One region of the Corynebacterium glucuronolyticum DSM 44120 genome, then DNA from elsewhere that is predicted to be linked to it. Evidence: predicted binding sites of a transcription regulator. Region 1 holds the regulator's gene; each other region holds the start of a gene.
What was found. Region 1 encodes LexA, which represses DNA repair genes until DNA is damaged. Its sites were predicted from a motif close to CGAACANNTGTTCG; they were not measured.

Region 1 (4,180 bases):
TACAAAGTGGTTAACGACCTGTGCTTACACTGTAACGCGCACATGTGTGGATTAGAAGGTGTGCATGAATAATGAGACTTAGGACACGTGCAAAATGTGTGAAAACGGGCAAAGGTTGAGGGGTGCGAAGAAAAGCCGAGGGAATGTGGCTTCCCTCGGCTTGTGCGTTGATGTTTAAGCGTCTGCGATAATGACGTTGATGGAGCGTTCTCGCATCGCGTCTACGAAACTCTGAGGTGCTCCGGTATCGGTGATGACAACGTCGATGTCATCAAGGGAGGCAAAAGAGACAAGGTAGTCGGAGCCCATCTTGGTGGAGTCGCACAGAGCGACAACGGTGCGGGCGTTGGTGATCATTGCTCTCTTCACCGCAGCCTCCTGGCTATCGGCTGTGGACAGTCCGTGGTCCAAGGTCAGCGCGTTGGTGCCGATAAAAGCGACATCTGCCCGCATGAGCGCCAGAGCGCGCAGTGCCGTATCGCCGACTACAGCCTGGGTGATGGCTCGAACGCTGCCACCAAGCAGCTGGACCTCGTCCAATCCGGCAGAGGCAAGATCGAGTGCAATAGACAGACAATTAGTAACGATGGACCACTTCTTAGCGTCCGGGTGCTCTGCGAGCATGTGGGCCAGTTGCATGACTGTGGTTCCCGCATCAAGGAACATTCCTCCTTGTGGTTCAGGGAGGAACTTCAGTGCCGCCTTGGCAATATCGTGCTTTGCTCCCGAAGCGCTGCGTGCGCGGATGTCTACGCTTCGTTCCGTGGTCTGGTAATTCTGGCTAGCAACCGCGCCACCGTGAACGCGGTGAACGGCACCCTCCTGATTGAGGACAGCGAGATCCCTACGGATTGTCTCGGCAGTGACGTTAAACCTTTCTGCAAGCTCGGTTACGTTCACGCGACCTTCGACCGCGGTCAGCGAGGTGATCTGTCGCCTACGTTCTTCTGCATACACTTGTCGGTCACTCCATTCCTAGCTCGGCCCTGCAGTAAACCCCTTAAGGGCGTACCCGGTCTGTTTTGTGCCACGCTTTGCGAAATACAGAGGATTACTCACCGCAAATCAGCAGCAATCGGGCATTGATACGGTGTCTCCTAATCAAAACCAACACTATTGTGGCATTAAATTTGTGGGATTGCTTACGTTCGGGCATGCGTGTTTGGTAATTCGTCGCGAAGATGGGCAGTGCCAGAAGCCTGCCCTAAATTTGAGGAACCCCTCTGTAGTGCGAAATTAAGCGTCGTAAGAAGATTTCGAATGGGCAAACAAAAATGGTTAGATGTCTATGCGGGCATGCCTCTTACCCTCATGTGGGGGAGAGGGGAATGGGGCAAAGAAAAACCGTCCAGTCGATGAAAAACTCGGCTGGACGGTGCGGAAGATTTTAGTAGCTACGGAAAACGGCGGTTACAATGCCGAGAATCTCTGCGTCATTGCCGGGAATCGGGTCAAAGCTTTCGTTGTAGGGCAGAAGCCACACGCCCGTCGAGTCCTTGTGGAATTCCTTCACCGTCGCTTCGCCGTCGATGAGCGCGGCTACAAAGTCGCCCTTTTCTGCGATGGACTGCCTTTTGCAAATGACCCAATCGCCATCCATGATTCCGGCGTCCTTCATCGAGCGCCCGTTAACTTCCAGCATGAAAAGTTCGCCATCACCTACGAGTTCTGATGGTAGAGGCATATATTCCTCAATCGTCTCCTCGGCGAGAACGGGGAGACCGGCGGAAATGGTCCCTACAACAGGGATGTATGCCGGTGCAACGAAGCCTTCCTTGAGTACACCGTCCTCGTCGATAGAAACTTTGGATTTCTCGGGTGCGGTTTCGCGGAGGTGACGGACATCTACGGCACGGGGTTTATTCGGATCGCGTTTAAGGAAACCCTTCTTCTCGAGCTCCTTCAGCTGGTAGGCAACCGATGACGTGGACTGGAGTCCAGTGGCATCACCAATCTCGCGAATACTCGGCGGATATCCACGGAGGGCGACGGAATCCCTAATTACCTCCATAATGCGCTTTTGGCGGTCTGATAGCACTCGCTGGTCAAGATGTTTCTTCCCGCTAGCGTGCTCTGCGCGCTTCTTCCTCGTTGCCATATTCTTCCTTACCCGCGTCTTGCAATTGCCGGTGTGATTATGGATCGACCGTTGCGTTCGGTGATGTCCATTATCGAGTTCTTAGTCTAGCAAAGATACAACAGGTGTTCGAGAGGGGAACGGGGGTGGGCAGTTCGGACGGCGCGAACGAGTCTTTACAAGGACGACCACATGTTCTAATATGGGGCATGTGTTCGAAAACTAGTGAAGCGTGTGTGTGTCGATATGTAAAGTAGGGCCCGCACAGAGAAGAAAGCGTAAGGAAGGTTTACTATGGCTATTGTTACCAGTGGATTAAAGGGCGCGAACGGGATGGTTGGGTACCGCCGCGAGGTGGCGTGCCCGGTTGCTGTGTGGAATGGCGGTACGCCAGTAGGGGTGCGTCGCAGTGGCCACACTGTTCGAACTTTACATGGCGAACATCGAACATTCGCACGAGCGGATGAAGAAACGGCACGCACGCACAAATCATCGAACGAAAATACGGTGGGTGCACATACGTCTTCGGTGTCGTCGCTCACAGCAAAGATGAGGGATATGGGTATTGGGCTTCTTTTCGGTCTCGTACTTATAGGCTCGCTTTTCATCGGATCTGGGGAGCAGACCCCTAACAATGACATCGCGCAACTCGAAACGGCCCTCGTTGCGCAATAGCCCGCATCGATGGGGGCTTCCCCGTTGCTTGGCTAAACTGAGGGGCACAGCAGTGGAGTGGCTGCTCGTGGTTTAGTACACGCGATGAGGAGAGCTATGCATTGTCCGTTTTGTAAATGCTCCACCAGCAGAGTCATTGACTCACGGGTGGTAGATCAGGGGAGTGCCATCAGGCGCCGGAGGGAATGCCCGCAGTGTAAAGGGCGTTTTACGACAATGGAGCAGGCAGTGCTGCTCGTCCTTAAACGCAACGGACTGACGGAGCCTTTTAGCAGGGACAAAGTCATTCGCGGAGTTCGTCGTGCCTGCCAGGGAAGGTCTGTGTCGGAGGATTCGTTGAAGAAGCTCGCTCAAGAAGTGGAGCTGACCGTGCGGCAGAAAGGATCCTCGCAGATACCGGCAAACGATATCGGCAAGGCTATTCTGCGTCCGTTGAGGGATCTCGACGAGGTTGCCTATCTTCGCTTCGCTTCTGTTTATAAGTCATTCGACTCGGCAGACGATTTCGAGAAGGAAATCCGGGCGCTGAGGCGCGACGAAAGACGGGAAAATCGGCTCTAATGTGCAGCTAGAGCGCGGTGATTTGTTTAGAGATCTTCTTTTCCGATACTTTCGTCGCCGTGCCAAGACGTTGCGCGAATAGGCTCACTCGAAGTTCCTGGATGAGCCAGATGATATCCTTCACCTTTTTGCTGTGCCGGGCTGACTTCGGAAGCCGATTGAGCTTTGAAGAGAGCTGGCCGGCGAGCCGGTCAATAATGTCCTGCCGTTGTTCGTCTTTTTGGGGGTCGGCCTCGAGATCGTCGAGTCGGATTCGTGCAGCTTGAATGTAGCGCTGGAGATGTGTGAGCCTCTGAATCCCGAAGGTGGACACAGCGTTCTTCGGAACGATGATGTCGAGTTGTTTGCGAATGTCATCAATAGCAGGTCCGTCCCAATGGGTAAGTTCCTCACGGAGAGCCTCATATTCGTAAAGCGCCGGAGCAAGTGCTGTCACCGTTTGCCGAACATACGAAGGCACCTCGGCCTTTACCTTTGTCTTAAGCTCTTCGAATTGTTCGGGTGATCGGACAGGGCCACCGTGTTTGAGCATAAGGTCACGGATCGCCGCGATGCGGGCATCGTTGATAAGACCGTCGGCTCCACCGTGTGGGTAGTTTTCAACGGCTACCCTTTGTTGGAGTGGCAGACCCTTGAGCATGGACTTGGTACCGATAGTCACTGCGGAGATCAGCATGGTCATTGTGGCCTGTACCATCGACGCTTCTGCTGCGGCTTTTGTAGGCATTGCCTGCACCTTGAAGCCACCTTGATCGGCAACAAGGGCTGGGTATGCAGTTACGGTTTGCCCATCGACTTCTGTGTCAACGGTTTCCGGCACATCTCCTAGGTTCTCCTTCGTCCATGATTGCACGAGACTTGACGAAG
Region 2 (4,180 bases), 250 kb from region 1:
CGTACGTTTTCAGCACTCGCGCCAAGTCTCCGTGTGAATAGGTGTTAAGTACGTCGGCCGCGGTGATGCCCCTGCTCGGGTCCATCCGCATGTCCAGTGGAGCATCTATCTTGTAAGCAAATCCACGTTCCTCTTGATCCAATTGCATGGAGCTGACACCCAAGTCAAAAAGCGCCCCGGAGATACCATCCGCCGCGGCCTCCTGGCACAGTGGATGGGAGGAGCATGAGGCCGCCTCCATCCATTCATCGAAGCGCACATTGAGACCAACAAAGCGGTCGCCGAAAGGCGCTAGACGTGCTGTAGCATCCTTGAGCGCCTGTGCATCCCGGTCGACTCCGATGACACGCGCGTTGGGATCGGTTGCCAACAAGTGCTCCGTGTGTCCACCCGCGCCCAGCGTTCCGTCTACGACGATTCCGGTTGCCCCATCCACTGCTATTCCGCGCCGAAGAAGCTCAACCATTCTGTCTCTCAGAACGGGAACATGACCGTGATTTTCTTGCAGATCGCGCTCGCGTTGATTCGTGGAAAGGATCGGCGTGGCACGCTCGGTATCCACGTCCGTGTGATTGTTCATGCGCCACTCCCCTCCTTCCAGTGAGCCCTTTAACCGTCGAAGCGTGTTCATGGTTTTCCGGCGACGCACAATGCGTCACCAGTGAGTTGAGTGCGTACAGAGCCCTGCCCGAGTGCGGGCCCGCTCTGATATCGGGGAAGTACATCAGAACGAAGCCCCGCCCACTCGAGCAGAGTTCCTGCACGCGCTACGCGCTTACGGGAAGCCCCCTTGTTACAGAAGGCCACCCAAGACCTCATCTTCAGCAGCCGAGAAATCGGCTTCTGTTTCAGCCTGGTAGTCGACCCAGGACTGTGCATCCCAGATCTCGAGGAAGTCTACGGAGCCGATAACTACGCATTCCTTTGTCAGGCCCGCGTACTTCCGGTGTGCCGGAGACAGGGTGATTCGGCCTTGCCCGTCTGGACGTTGCTCGTCCGCACTCGCAGCCAGGTTACGAATGAACGCGCGCGCTTCTGGTTTCGTGCGCGACACTCGTGCCGCCTTACGAGCTCGTTGCTCGAACTCCTCCTTGGGGTAAATGGCCAAACTGTGATCCTGCCCTTTCGTCACCACAAGCCCGCCAGCCAAGTCATCTCTGAACTTTGCCGGTAGCGTGAGGCGACCTTTATCGTCCATCTTGGGGGTGTAAGTACCAAGAAACATCTCGGTTACTCCCTTCCCCACTCAGATGAGCGGTCAGTCAGTATCTCAGCTGTATCCGTTTTCCTCGCGGTAGATAAACAAGGGACACGTCCCTCCTTTCCCTACCAACACCGTCCACCCTACCCCACTTTCCCCCACTTTCAACCACCACGGACGATAAATTTTCCTCAGGAATAATATTTTCGCACGTCAAAGCCAATAAAAAAGGTGGTGACTTTTCCCTAGAGGCACTCACTTTCACCCCCTTTTCACCCCTCACCGTGATAACTTAAGCCCCCTCAAGCCGTCAATAACCCCATCAGTCACACGCGTAGAACCCGAAAATACTAAAAACCCCACGACACACCACCGCGTGGAGCGAAGTGGGGGTCGCCAGTGGGGCAAAGTGGGGGACACGAGTGGGGCGAAGTGGGGACATAAAGAAAGCCGGCACCCAACTGTAGGGGTTACCGGCTCTAGTTAGAGAGAAATCAGCGTTCGAACCTGCGACGGAAATTGTCTTCCATCTGGCTTCCGATTCCTCGGTCCGACTTCACAGCGCGGACTTTCTGGCGTGAACTCTTGAGGTTTTGTGTCTGGCCGCCAACCTTTCCGCCACCATTAAGCATCCACAGAGACGCACCAAACATCACGAGGAAGCCAACAATACTCAAGGCGATGAACCACATACTCTCCGAAGCGAGAGCAACGCCACCAACGAGAAGCACAATGCCCACCACAACGAGAGCAATGCCACGGAGGCTAAAACCCGGCTGACCAGAGCCCATACGGCCGGCAGAACGCATAGACGAACCAAACTTTGGGTCGTCAGCTTCGAGCAGGCGCTCCATTTCGCGGAGCGTTGCCTTTTCCTTATCTGTCAGTGCCACGTGTCCTCCCTTAGAAAAGTGGTATGTGACCTCAGCACGACAGCACCCACCGGGCGACGATCAACCCGGTAAACATCCCATCGAGCCTCTTCACTTTTTACTAACGAACATACATCGGAAAATGTTCCCTCAACATGGTCGCTAGCTACTTTCCATCTTACGGCGTTCTACGCTGCGGGGGAAAGCCACCCCCGCTCCCGCTCTGCGAAGTCAATAAACTCCGAAACATGTGCCAAAAGCCTTCGCACACAGATAGGAGAAACGTCCTTGTCAAGCCCGTTTAGCACTCTCGACCGAACGGCAGAATAAGGCTCAAAAATCTGCGCCTGAGCTTCCCCCGCCTCATCCACAGATGCAAGTTTTTCCCACACGCTCACCCCGGCGCGTTTCCGTTTCCGCTGAGACAGGGGGCTAATTCGGGAGCCGGCAATACGCAACGCCGCTTGATACCCCTGTTCAAGCGCATCCGAATAGCGACCATCCTGGTACGCTTTCTCCGCAGCAAGGAGCAAACCGTGCGCCTTCGCCATAAAGACCGCGGACGGATCTTGACGCTTTATTGCGCCAACGGTAGCCGATACAACATTTCCTGCCATCATGTTCCTCCTTACTTAACAACCAATGCTTAATGTATGCCTGCGAGACCACGACATAGCAACACCTTTAGAACAGTTGTTCTAATTAGACCCAATTCGCCAAACTCGCCCGCACAACGATCCAACCCGTGACAAACTGAAGAGGTACACCGTTTTCTCCGGGAAAGGAGCCACTGTCATGTCTTTTATAGGCAAGCCGTCTGCTGCACTGGTTTCCTGGCTCGTAGCTAATCTCGGCCCGGGCGCGTCTCCACAACCCCCTGCCAGACTCGATGGGCCAGACCCTGCTCAAGCCGTGGTCCGGCCCCTTTCTATCGAGAGATTCCTCAGCAAGGTGGAGGAATATGTGGCCATCTACATGGCCGCTATGCGGTACGATTCTCGTCTCCGTGCTTCACGTATTGCCGCTTGGGAGCACGACAGCACACTCGACGGTTTCCATGCATTTGAGGCCGTCGACCCCCGTTATCCTGATGTCCCACTCGGGGTGTGCTACGGCCATAATGCCGATTGGGACAGCTGGTGGCATCGGGAGATAGCACGGGGGGTACGTACCCGCCATCCCGTCGGCATCGACGCCTCGTGGCTGATGCACAACTACTTTGAGGTATCCGAGATTCATGTCCGGGACGAAGCGCAATCCGCCGGCATCGGGAGGAAACTCCTGCGCACACTCATCGACAGCACTGATCGTCCGTGCGTCGTTCTTTCCACTCCTGAGGTGCCACACGAAGCTAACCGAGCCTTCTCTTTATACCGCTCACCAGAGTTCGGCTTTCGAGACCTGCTCCGTCACTTTTACTTCTACGGCGATAACCGCCCCTTCGCTGTTTTGTACACGCAGCGGGAACCGTAACGGCTTTCGCTGGGAGGCGGCCGGTATCGTTGAAGTGCGCCCACAGCACAGGGCGCGAGGTTCGCTGATTTCGCGCGTAAGGAGATCCCGTGGCTTTTGAACTAGCATCCGTCCAGGCAGGCGTTACCAAAAACCTGCAGGAATTCTTGGCATCCCACCGGCCCCACGTCAGCGCCATAGGATCACACGTCGACGTGGCATCTGAAGCACTGAGTGACTTCGTGGTCTCCGGCGGCAAGCGTGTTCGCCCCCTCTATGCCTGGGCCGGGTACGTCGGCGGTGGTGGCGACGAATCTAACACCGCCGTTCAGCGCGCATGTTCTTCGCTCGAGTTCATCCAGGCGTGCGCTCTCATCCATGATGACATCATCGATGCCTCAGATACCCGTCGTGGCAATCCCACTGTTCATCGCCGGATGGAAACGTACCTCCGCGATTACCCTGGCTTCTCTGGCCCAACGGAGAGAGCCGCAGAGTTTGGAACCTCCGTAGCCATCCTCATTGGAGACTTAGCACTCGTCTGGGCAGAGGATATGTTCATGGAGTCCGGGGTCGAGCTCAGCGACCTTATGCGAGCCCGACCAGCATGGAACGCCATGCGAGCCGAGGTTATCGGTGGTCAGATCCTAGATAT
Region 3 (4,180 bases), 1.1 Mb from region 1:
ACGCTGCCCCTGGAGCCCAACCTGCCTGTTGTTCCTGGTGGCACTGGTGAGGCGATCGACTACACCCAGCCGCTGCCCGGCAACGCCGCCAAGGATGCCCAATACGGCTTCCCCACCGGTGCCGCGCTCGGGCCGGAGAACGACTTCTACGCCGCGCTCATGAAGACGCTCGTGTACACCGGGCAGTACCCCAAGGGAATGAACGACTTCTCCTGCACCTCGGAGAAGAACCCGGTCATCCTCCTCCCCGGCACCACCACGAACATCTACAACGATTTCTCCAAGATGGCTCCTGCCCTCATGGACGCCGGCTACTGCGTGTACGGGTTTAACCACAACCCCGGAACCATCCCGGCGACCCAGTTCGCGGGCGACATCAAGGACTCCGCCCGTGCCCTCGGCCTCGTCGTCGACCGCGTGCTGAAGGAGACAGGCGCTGAGAAGGTTACCCTCGTCGGCCACTCCCAGGGTGGCGGCATCATGCCGATCTACTACATCAACAACTACGGCGGCGATAAGAAGGTCGATCACCTCATCGGCCTCGCACCCTCCAACAACGGCACGACTGTTGGCGGAATGTTCAAGGCCTCCGAGTTCACCAACGGTGTCGTTGACTTCTTCGCCGGCGTGGCATCGCGCCAGCAGCTCATCGGCTCCGACCTGGTCAATGAGGTGTACCACAACGGGCCGGTGACGCGCCCCGGCGTGAAGTACACGATGATCGCCTCCGCCACCGATCAGACGGTGACCCCGTACACCAACTCGTTTATCGACGAGCCCGGTGTCACCAACATCACCGTCCAGGATCACCACCCTGGATTCGTCTCTGATCACAACAACATGACCTACTACGAGCAGGTCATCGACCTCACCCTCCACGCCCTTAAGGCGTAGACCCGGTCTTTTCCACCGGCGAGACGGTTGTAACCCGTCTCGCCGGTTCTTGTTTTCTTGCCTCAGAAATTTCAGCCTTGAGGCCCTCCTGCTGGTTCTGGTAGATCATCGATCGGAATCGTCTTTCCGTCGACAAAGTATCGCACCTCCTCGTCGAAGGGGTTCAGACCGTACGGCAATATCGCATCCCTCATCGGCGGCTTCCTGCCGATGGAGGTGAAGCAATCGCCATTTCGGAACTGGAACCGAACAAGCTGCGGGTTGCGTGAGTCGATGAAAATGCGGATCAGCCCATCGGTAACCAGCGCATGGCACCCGGAGCACAGCGGGATGAGATTATCCGCGTTCGTCTCACCGCCGTCCTGCCATTCCTTGATGTGGTGGAACTCCAAGAACTGCGTGTGCGTGCAGCCGGGCATCGCGCACCGGTGATTCCAGAGGTCAAGCAGAGCTTTTTCCTGTGCCTTGCTCACCAAACGGCGGCGCCTGCCAAGCGCCATTGGGTTGCCGTTGCGGTCAACCCACAGGAATCGGTACGCTGCATTCCAGATGAACGGAACAATGTCCTTCGCCTCAGCTCCGAACTGCTCAGGGAGGGCGAGGGTGCCATTCTCCCGCAGTATGACGGTGACCTCGGCTCCCGGGGCGCGTACCTGCGAGCGTGGCTGGCTAAGCGTCATTGTGACCATCCCGAAGAACGCCGGCAGAAGTTCCCTCTTCACACACCTGCCAAAGCGTGACACAGCCTGCTTCTTCTCATCATGGGAAACCTCCCCGGATTCCATTGCCTTCTTCCTAATCAATTGGTCCTCCGGCGACTCGAGAATGTCGTCCACAGTGAACGAGGTGTGTTCTTTCTCCTCCGGCTCCGTCGGCTCGTAGTCGTAGGCGTTCGCGTCCTCCTCCGCAGCTTGTTCTTTCATCTCCGCTTCAGTATCCAGCCCATCAGCAATTCGCTGTGCCTCCTCTGCGCTGCAGCTTCGCGTCAAGCTGATAAACGCGACCTTGAGCGCTGCTTCAAACTCAGCGGTATGCATGGGATTGAGGTCGATGACAGTTTTCGACCAGCCAGTTTCTGGGTCCTTGACTATCCTGAACCCCTCCTTCTGTTCGTCGCCGCCGTCGTCCTTCTTTTGTCGCCCACCAAGCGCCTGCTCCAGTCCATCGAACGAGTTGTTGCTTGCTAAGTCGACGAGCTCAAGCTCATTTTCCTTGGTCATATATCTCAGTATCTTCCGCACTTTTGAGTAGGAGAGCTGCGCTGAAGCAAAGGCTTGGGCGAGGAATTCAAACTCCAGAAGCTTCAGCCCGACCTGGCAGTACTCGTACGCGGTTCGCTCCGACAACCCCAACTCACGAACAAGATAGGAGTGAGGCGATGACACACCCACCCATGGAGCGACGTTGAGCGTCATGTAGATGCCAATCGCTAACAACATTCGCGCCTTCTCCATGGTCTCGTTGAGGAAGCGGAGTCGAATACATTCAGTTATTTGCTGCCCATCTGGGAGCTCTCCCTTGTCCCTGAGATTTCTACCTTGAGCTCGTGCCCAGGCTCGTTGAATTTTTTCCTCATTGAATGCCGTCATCTTCCATTCTTTCCCCCTCGCCCCGACATCGAGAGTATGTTCGATATGTGATTGCCAGTATAGGGTGGAAAGGCTGGATTTACGTTAACGTAAGGTGAACATTTTATAACAGTTCGATTTGTTCGAACGTCGCTGTTTTCTTGTGTGGGAGCACCGGCGAGGGCCGTGTCGGAACGTTTGCCCCGTCCTGTGCGCAACGGCGCAATAAGTTCGTTGCTATGTGCGCTGCTACTGGGGTGGGGCGCGGCGAGGGGTCCACAAGCCTGGCTTGTTTTAGCGGCTGCGGTCGGGTTCGGTGCGTGTCGGAACGTTCGCCCCGCCCAGCGCGCAACGGCGCAATAAGTTCGTTGCTATGTGCGCTGATCTTGGGCGTGAGGCGTGGTGAGGGGGTTGGGTGGTTGTTACAAGCCTGGCCTGCTTTAGCGGATGCGGGCGGCGTGGGGGTGGTGTGGCGCACCGTGGTCGGGGTCTGTCTGGTTCGGAACGTTTGCCCCGCCCAGCGCGCAACGTCGCAATAAGTTCGCTGTTATGTGCACTGCTACTGGGGGTGGGGCGTGGTGAGGGGTTCACAGGCCCGGCCTGCTTTGGCGGCTGCGGGCGGGTTCGGTGTGGTTCGGAACGTTTGCCCCGCCCTGTGCGCAACGGCGCAATAAGTTCGTTGCTATGTGCGCTGCTACTGGGGGTGGGGCGTGGTGAGGGGTTCACAGGCCCCGCCTGCTTTGGCGGCTGCGGGCGGGTTCGGTGTGGGTCGGAACGTTCGCCCCGCCCTGCGCGCCACGGCGCAATAAGTGGCCCTGCATAAGTGCAGGTAGATTACTGACTGACCGTGAAGTGGTAGGTCGAGGAGTTGAGTGGCCCCAGGCGCCCGAAGATGCGTTTTGGAGGTGTGTGCAGGACCGGCAAAGCTTTCTCGTTCAAGCGCTTGTCTAGGTTGAACCGGTTCGAAAACCCCGCGGCAAAGTGGTCGCCAGGGGTAAGCGTGACTATGTCCTCCTTGCCCCACTCGATGTGGGTGACCTCGTCATTGATGGCGTAGTAGGGCATCGTGATGAGCTTGTGGTAGATCCACGCGATATGTGAGGGGTTGAGGTTTACAGCAGTCATCCCTGGCGTGGCTGGGGTAGCTGGGGTGGCTGTGGTGTCGGTGTCAATGCTGGGCTGCTCATCCGTGTGTTCATCGGCGTGGGCTGCTGTTGTTTGCACTGAGAGGAAAACGCCGACGAACGTGACGGCTGCGGAGATGAGTGGCCACAGCTGGCTCGTTGCGTCGGCGAAAGCAATGTAGGCAACGATGAGGGCCAGGGTCGCAGCGGAGATCAGTGGGGCTGGAGATGTTCTCCCATGCAGGGCCGACGAAAAGGAGGATGCAAGGGCAAGAGAAACGGTGCAGAAGATCAGCACCAGGGTGAGGAGCAAGCCGTTGTGGCCGTCCTGGACAAGCATGCTCGTCGCAAGGTAGGTGGTGATTGCCACCGACAGGGACATGAGTGTTCGTTGTACCATCTTCGCCTCCAGCTAGGGAATTTTGTCGGGACTGCGACATAGATATAGACATAGATATAGACATAGATATACAGGCCAAAGATACTCCGATAGTCACAATCCGGGAAGATTTTCTGCCCTGCGCGCAACGGCGCAATAAGTGGTGGGCCATACGTAGGAGACGGAGGAGGAGGATGGATCAGCCCTGCGCGCAA

Region 2: CGLUCO_RS08375 (SAV_6107 family HEPN domain-containing protein) is a predicted target of LexA. The motif match lies at 2,760-2,773, and genes of this name have one in related genera.
Region 3: CGLUCO_RS12500 (HNH endonuclease signature motif containing protein) is a predicted target of LexA. The motif match lies at 2,513-2,526, and genes of this name have one in related genera.

Annotation. Positions count from the first base shown of each region.
Region 1 is NZ_CP047452.1:1,658,873-1,663,052, reverse strand. It holds gene sugR (transcriptional regulator SugR) at 175-957, opposite strand; gene lexA (transcriptional repressor LexA) at 1,388-2,098, opposite strand; gene CGLUCO_RS07350 (hypothetical protein) at 2,372-2,752, shown strand; gene nrdR (transcriptional regulator NrdR) at 2,849-3,313, shown strand; gene hrpA (ATP-dependent RNA helicase HrpA) at 3,321-4,180, opposite strand, start outside.
Region 2 is NZ_CP047452.1:1,905,123-1,909,302, forward strand. It holds gene rsmH (16S rRNA (cytosine(1402)-N(4))-methyltransferase RsmH) at 1-466, opposite strand, end outside; gene mraZ (division/cell wall cluster transcriptional repressor MraZ) at 794-1,225, opposite strand; gene CGLUCO_RS08370 (DUF3040 domain-containing protein) at 1,696-2,094, opposite strand; gene CGLUCO_RS08375 (SAV_6107 family HEPN domain-containing protein) at 2,262-2,693, opposite strand; gene CGLUCO_RS08380 (GNAT family N-acetyltransferase) at 2,869-3,546, shown strand; gene CGLUCO_RS08385 (polyprenyl synthetase family protein) at 3,636-4,180, shown strand, end outside.
Region 3 is NZ_CP047452.1:2,739,569-2,743,748, reverse strand. It holds gene CGLUCO_RS12505 (esterase/lipase family protein) at 1-894, shown strand, start outside; gene CGLUCO_RS12500 (HNH endonuclease signature motif containing protein) at 966-2,333, opposite strand; gene CGLUCO_RS12495 (hypothetical protein) at 3,297-3,986, opposite strand.